One region of the Colwellia sp. 20A7 genome, then DNA from elsewhere that is predicted to be linked to it. Evidence: predicted binding sites of a transcription regulator. Region 1 holds the regulator's gene; each other region holds the start of a gene.
The links. The regulator FNR, encoded in region 1, switches genes on or off when oxygen is low (the NO sensors DNR and NnrR bind a similar motif). The targets are predictions, from matches to a motif close to TTGATCTAGATCAA.

Region 1 (2,285 bases):
CTGTTAATAATCAGGTCTCTGTTAAGAGCCAGGTAAAACCATCAGTAGCTAAAAGTAAAACCACCCTAGTTATTTTATACAATGTTGGACGTATTTCTTCTTACGCCTTAATCGGGGCAATTGTTGGATTTACCGGATCTATCGCAGCAAAAAATATTGGTATGCCACTCGCTGGTCTACGATTACTTTCAGCCACCTTTATGATTTTACTTGGCTTACATTTAGGTCAATGGCTAATGTGGTTAAATAGGATTGAGGCTTTAGGTAAGCATTTATGGCGTTACATATCACCTTTAGCAGGTAAAGCTATCCCTGTAGACTCACCAATAAAAGCACTCTCTCTTGGCGCTGTTTGGGGTTGGTTACCTTGCGGATTAGTTTACTCAACCTTAACTTGGGCATTAGCAAGCGGTAGCATGATTACCGGGGCGAGCATTATGTTCTTTTTCGGCTTAGGTACACTACCTGCGCTATTAACTCTCTCTATTGGATTTAGTAGTATCAAGAATACCTTAACAAAACCATCTTTTAAAAAAGCAATGGCACTAGTGTTAATAACCTTTGGTATTTATAGTTTTATTGTTGCATACCACCAAGTGTTCTAATACCATAGCACTATCCTAGAAATTAGAGTAAATACATAAATTACAGTTTACTCTATTCCTATAATAATAAATGAGTAGCCTATGTTAAATAATAGTTCCCCTGGTGCACAGCATATTAATTGCCAAAACTGTAGTATTAGTGAACTTTGTCTACCTTTTACCCTAAATGATCAAGAACTTAATACTCTCGATAAAATCATAGATCGTAAACGCCCTTTTCACAAAGGTGATAAAATATTCACCGATGGTCAAAAAATGCATGCTCTTTATGCTATCCGTTCTGGCACTTTTAAAACTTTTACCGTTAATGAACAAGGTGAAGAACAAATCACTGGTTTTCACTTAGCTGGAGATTTACTGGGATTTGACGCTATTGCTGAATCAGAGCATAAAAGCTTTGCTCAGGCATTAGAGACATCGATGATATGTGAAATTCCTTATGATAATTTAGATACTTTATCTAATACTATGCCAAAGCTTAAGAAACAAGTTTTGCGTCTAATGAGTAATGAAATTCGTACCGACCAAGAAATGCTCACATTATTGAACAGAAAAAATGCAGAGCAACGCGTCGCTACCTTTTTAGTAAGCTTAAGCAAACGCTATCGTGCCAGAGGTTTATCAGCCGCTGAATTTCGTCTTACAATGACACGAAGTGATATTGGAAATTACATCGGACTTACCGTTGAAACAATAAGCCGTTTATTAAACCGTTTTCATAAAAGTGGTTTGATAAAAGTCGACGGTAAACTTATTACTATTGTAAGTCTTGATGAACTCGTGGATTGCGCTGAATTCTAACGCCCGTTCATATTTGTTAGCTTCATAATTTCTAATGCTTGTTTTAAATCAGCTATAGTTTGATTTAAAACAAGCATTAATCTCACACTTTTGATATAAATTACTTAGGCTTTATTAAAGTTTAACCAATGTATAACAACAGGGAGAATTATCATGAAAACCTATCAAAAAATTCTAGTCGTTATCGACCCATCAACTGACGAACAAAAAGCATTAAAAAGAGCAATAGACTTAGCTGCCAACATCAAAGCGAGTGGTGGTCAGGTTGAAGTAACCGCTTTTTTAAGTATCTTTGACTTCTCTTATGAGATGACTACTATTCTTTCCAACGATGATCGTGGCGCTATGCGACAGTCAGTCATTAAAGACAAAGAGCTTTGGCTAGAGAGCCTAATAAGTGATTTAAAACCTGACATTGATATTAACAACTTAGTTGTTTGGCATAACCGCCCTTTTGAGTCAATTATTGAACAAGTAATTCAAAATAATTACGATCTTGTCATTAAAGGGACTCATCAACATGACAAATTAAAATCAGTTATTTTCACCCCGACTGATTGGCATATACTCCGCAAATGTCCTTGCCCTGTTTTATTAGTGAAAGAACATGAATGGCCAAGCAACGGCAATATACTTGCAGCAATTAATGTGGGTAGCGACGAAACAGAGCATAACTCACTAAATGATAAGATCACTAAAGAAGCAAAGAAATTAGCACAACTTATTCAAGGTAAGGTTCATTTAGTGAACTCATTTCCAGGTACGCCAGTTAATATAGCAATTGAAATACCAGAGTTTAACTCTAGTGAATACAATAATACTATGCTTCAACACCATAAAAAATCGATGGCAGCACATGCTACTGAATTTGAAATTGAT
Region 2 (2,285 bases), 570 kb from region 1:
GTTATTATTTACTCATTATTCCTACGCTTTGCACTGCGATTTTGCTAACTTACCAAAGCCATACCAAAAAAAAATATATCCTAGGTTATTATGGCCCTGTTGATATGAGCGAATATCAGCAAGATAATAACCAGAGTAAACAATCACAATATCGTATTGAACCTACGCTGGTTAGTAAGAATACAACCAATTATTATTACTCGGAAGATGATGATATTCAGACTTTCAATCAGACAAGTAAAACTGAAAATAATGATCATTCACAAAACCAGAATAGATCTGACAAAGAAACAGATATTGGTGAGTTGATTCGATTAAATCTATTGAATAATAGAAAAGCGCAATTAATTATTGTGGCTGTAATTGGAATAACATTAATTGGTGTTACTACCTCATGGCTAATAAATTACTTAGACTCTTCAGATGACGCCGTAATAAAAGAAGATGATAATAAGCCAAAAAACAGTACTTTTTCTTCTATTTTAAGAAATCATCCTCTCCCTATGCCGGATAATTATACGTTATATTTATCAGACCACTCAGGAATTAGCATCAATTGGCAAGCTGATGAGGTTGAAACATCGCTTTTATGGTCGCAACAAACTGCCCAAGGTGACACAAGCTGTAAAGAAATTAGTTTTAATAAAGGGACACCAATACGAACCTTGTCGGTTCAAGTGGAAAAAAGTGATGGTATTAATACTAGCTATTTTGCTAATTTCTCCCCTCTTGATAGTCAAGAGCTTATTCAAGCTTTAGCATTTCGTGGTGATTTTACTTTATGTGGTTATAATTTTTCTTTGAAAGGTAGTCAAGCTGCATTAGCAACAAATAAACAGTATGCCCAATGGGTTGAATACTAAAGCTAATACAATATAAAAGTATCTTATTAGGTCGATTTTTTGATTACTTATAGCGCTTGATTAAAACTGAAAGCCTATTCCTTTATCAAATAGTTGTTCATAGATACTTTTTATTGCGATAGCATTATCAGTTAATGAATCATCTAATTTACTGCGTTTTTCAAATCCTAAATCACTAATTTGATAATAATAATCTGCATGTAAACCACTTACTTCAAGACATGCTTTAGTGCAAGATAAGTCACAACCATCAATAGCAATAATTGGCCGTCCAGAATTGGCCAACGCCATAATGGGGATAACTTTCCCTGCCACACCTGAAACACACGACATTTCAGCGATACCATCATCATCAAGATTTAATGATATATTATGAGCCATTTCAGCTAAATTAGAACAACCAGAGCAGGCATATACTATAGGTTTACCCTGTTTAGTAATTTTGCTATTTTTTATATTATCTGACACGGAACTAATCTCCTTGCTTAGAAATGATAGCGGCTATTATATGATTGGTCTATACATCATATAAAACGTAACTTCCTGATTCTAACAAGGCCAAAAAAGTTGGTTTTGATTTATATCAACCTTTAGACCAATCAATTAAGAATTAATCTATTTAACCTGATTTTGGCAAAGATAATTTTGATTAATTGGAATACGGAATAATATTATTACAACGGATGTTCTAGTTTGAGAGCTTTCTTTGGTTCAAGATAAATTAAACACTTAAGTAAGGAAGAAAAACGTTACTATGCAGATAAACGTACGAACCGAACGTTCTCCGTAAGTAGCCTTTTTTTGATGAGGCTTTCTTCATTGTTATTAATATTTGTATTTATACCAAATTGACTAAGTTATTGCTCAGTCAATTAAGAACAGAAGGTATAAGTAGGCATTAGAACAAGCCTTAAAGCATTTATTAAGCTTAACCACTTTACTTATACCTGAATGAGTACTTAAAAGCTTAGAGCTTAGTTACAAGCTTTTATTAAAGCTCTAACTTATTATTCTCAAAATATCATCTTGCGTCATAGATCTAATCTTAATCAATGAGATCTATGAAAAAATGTTTACTTTTTAGGTTACTTATAAATATCTTCTGGTTTTAGCTTTAGAACCTGGCGAGATGACTTCTCTGAATTACCTTTACTATTAGGGTTTTCATATATAGCACTAGCATTCGGTCTTGCGCCATCAACCCATGTCTCATTGCTTTTATCTTTAGCTTTAAGGTTATTACTTGAGGTATTGTTATTTTGTGGTCTTCCCTTTTGAGGTTTATTAGCTGAAGAGGTATTGTTATTTTGTGGTCTGCCCTTTTGAGGCTTATTACCTGAAGAGGTATTATTATCTGGATTATGCTTTTCAATTTTTCCAGTTCTAGCAACATGATGTTTTTTATCAATTGCTTGTAATAAA
Region 3 (2,285 bases), 780 kb from region 1:
TTACCTATAATTCAAGTGGCATAAAAACAAGTTCAGCTATCGAACTTGTTAAATGGCCAATGCATTCATCTATCGATGAAGGTATTGGCCAAACAACCCCAAATAATAAAGTTTTTGCTGTACAAACAACACGAATTACACCCAATAATACTCTTCGTGGCTCATCATCACCTTATCAAGCGTTCAATTTAGGTTTACATGTTGGTGATTGTCCTGAACAAGTAAATGAAAACCGACGTTATTTACAATCCTTATTACCTATAAACGCTCAAATTCAATGGCTTAATCAAGTTCATGGTAATGAAGTTGTTGAACTATCGACAATATCTCCCGAACCAATTACCGCTGATGCTGTTATCACCCGTGAAAAAAATATTTGCTTAGCAATAATGACTGCGGATTGCTTACCTATTTTATTGGCATCTAAGTCAGGTGATGAGGTAGCTGCTATTCATGGTGGTTGGCGTCCTTTGTCTGCTAATATTATCCAAAATACAATGGCTAAAATGAAAACGCCTGTAAAAGATCTTTATGCTTGGCTTGGTCCTTGTATTTCTAAAAGTGTTTTTGAAGTAGGTAGTGAAGTTAAAGCTCAATTTGTCGAGCAGTGCGAGTCTTTTAAAAGCGCTTTTATTGCAACGTCAGAGGGAAAATATTTAGCGGATTTACATAAAATTGCTGAAATACAATTAAACGTTTCAGGTATTAAGCAAATAAGTGCATTAGCGGAATGTACTTATTCAAATACCGATAAATATTATTCATACCGTAAAAATTCTGTAACAGGAAGAATGGCAACACTGATTTGTCCATTGTAAATATATCTCTTCATCATCCACATCTTTTATATTATTGATAGTTAATACCAAGCCGTTCTCTTAAGGCTAAATGAGGTTAATTATTTGTTCTAGATCAAACTAATGCTTACCCGCTATTGAAAAAGACCACACTAGACCTAATGTTATAGGTAATTACATCTGGTTTAACTAATTCATAAGTCCAGTAATATGGCAGGAGAATATTTATGCGTTTAGATCGTTTTACTCAATCATTCCAAGAATCTATTGCGGATGCACAATCACTTGCATTAGGTCGTGACCATCAATTTATTGAACCCATTCATTTAATGATGGCGTTGTTAAATCAAAATGGTAACTCTGTTATCCCACTATTAAAAAGTGCGGGTGTAGATGTACATACGTTAAGAAGTAAAATTGAACAAGGACTAACATCTTTAGCACAGGTAGAAGGGGCTGGTGGTGATGTTCAACTTTCTTCTGCTTCAGGTAAGCTATTAAACTTATGTGATAAACATGCACAAAAAATGTCAGATAAATATATATCTTCTGAAATGTTCTTACTTGCAGCACTTGAAGATAAAAGTACATTAGGAAAAATTTTAAAAGAATTAGGTGCTAATGAACAACGCATTAAAGCCGCGATTGAGCACGTGAGAGGTGGTCAAAAAGTTGATGATCCAAATGCTGAAGACGTGCGCCAAGCACTAAATAAATATACCGTTGACTTAACTGAACTTGCTGAGCAAGGAAAGTTAGATCCTGTTATTGGTCGCGACGATGAAATTCGTCGTACCTTGCAAGTACTACAACGTAGAACTAAAAATAATCCGGTGTTAATTGGCCAACCAGGTGTTGGTAAAACAGCGATTGTTGAAGGTTTAGCACAACGAATTGTTGATCATGAAGTACCTGAAGGTTTAAAAAATAAACGTGTATTATCTTTAGATATGGGCGCTTTAATTGCTGGCGCAAAATATAGAGGTGAATTTGAAGAGCGTTTAAAAGCAGTATTAAATGAGTTATCTCAAGAAGAAGGTAAAATCATCTTATTTATTGATGAATTACATACTATGGTTGGCGCAGGGAAAACTGACGGTGCGATGGATGCCGGTAATATGTTAAAACCTGCGCTTGCTCGAGGTGATTTACATTGCGTTGGCGCAACAACGTTAGATGAGTATCGTAAATATATTGAAAAAGATGCAGCATTAGAGCGTCGTTTTCAAAAAGTATTGGTAGAAGAGCCTAGTGTTGAAGATACCATTGCTATTCTACGTGGTTTAAAAGAGCGGTATGAACTTCACCATAGCGTTAATATTACTGACCCGGCTATTGTCGCTGCGGCTACACTGTCTCATCGATATATCAGTGATCGACAATTACCTGACAAAGCAATTGATTTAATTGATGAAGCGGCTTCAAGTATTCGTTTACAGATGGACTCAAAGCCTGAAGATTTAGATCGTCTTGAGCGAAAGTTGATTC

Region 2: GQS55_RS14930 (putative zinc-binding protein) is a predicted target of FNR. The motif match lies at 1,437-1,450, and genes of this name have one in related genera.
Region 3: clpB (ATP-dependent chaperone ClpB) is a predicted target of FNR. The motif match lies at 903-916, and genes of this name have one in related genera.

The regions. Positions count from the first base shown of each region.
Region 1 covers NZ_CP047130.1:2,902,733-2,905,017, forward strand. The annotation lists gene GQS55_RS12550 (sulfite exporter TauE/SafE family protein) at 1-605, shown strand, start outside; gene fnr (fumarate/nitrate reduction transcriptional regulator Fnr) at 687-1,406, shown strand; gene uspE (universal stress protein UspE) at 1,560-2,285, shown strand, end outside.
Region 2 covers NZ_CP047130.1:3,468,420-3,470,704, forward strand. The annotation lists gene GQS55_RS14925 (hypothetical protein) at 1-863, shown strand, start outside; gene GQS55_RS14930 (putative zinc-binding protein) at 924-1,331, opposite strand; gene GQS55_RS20225 (DUF1456 family protein) at 1,949-2,285, opposite strand, start outside.
Region 3 covers NZ_CP047130.1:3,685,912-3,688,196, reverse strand. The annotation lists gene pgeF (peptidoglycan editing factor PgeF) at 1-818, shown strand, start outside; gene rluD (23S rRNA pseudouridine(1911/1915/1917) synthase RluD) at 1-10, shown strand, start outside; gene clpB (ATP-dependent chaperone ClpB) at 1,025-2,285, shown strand, end outside.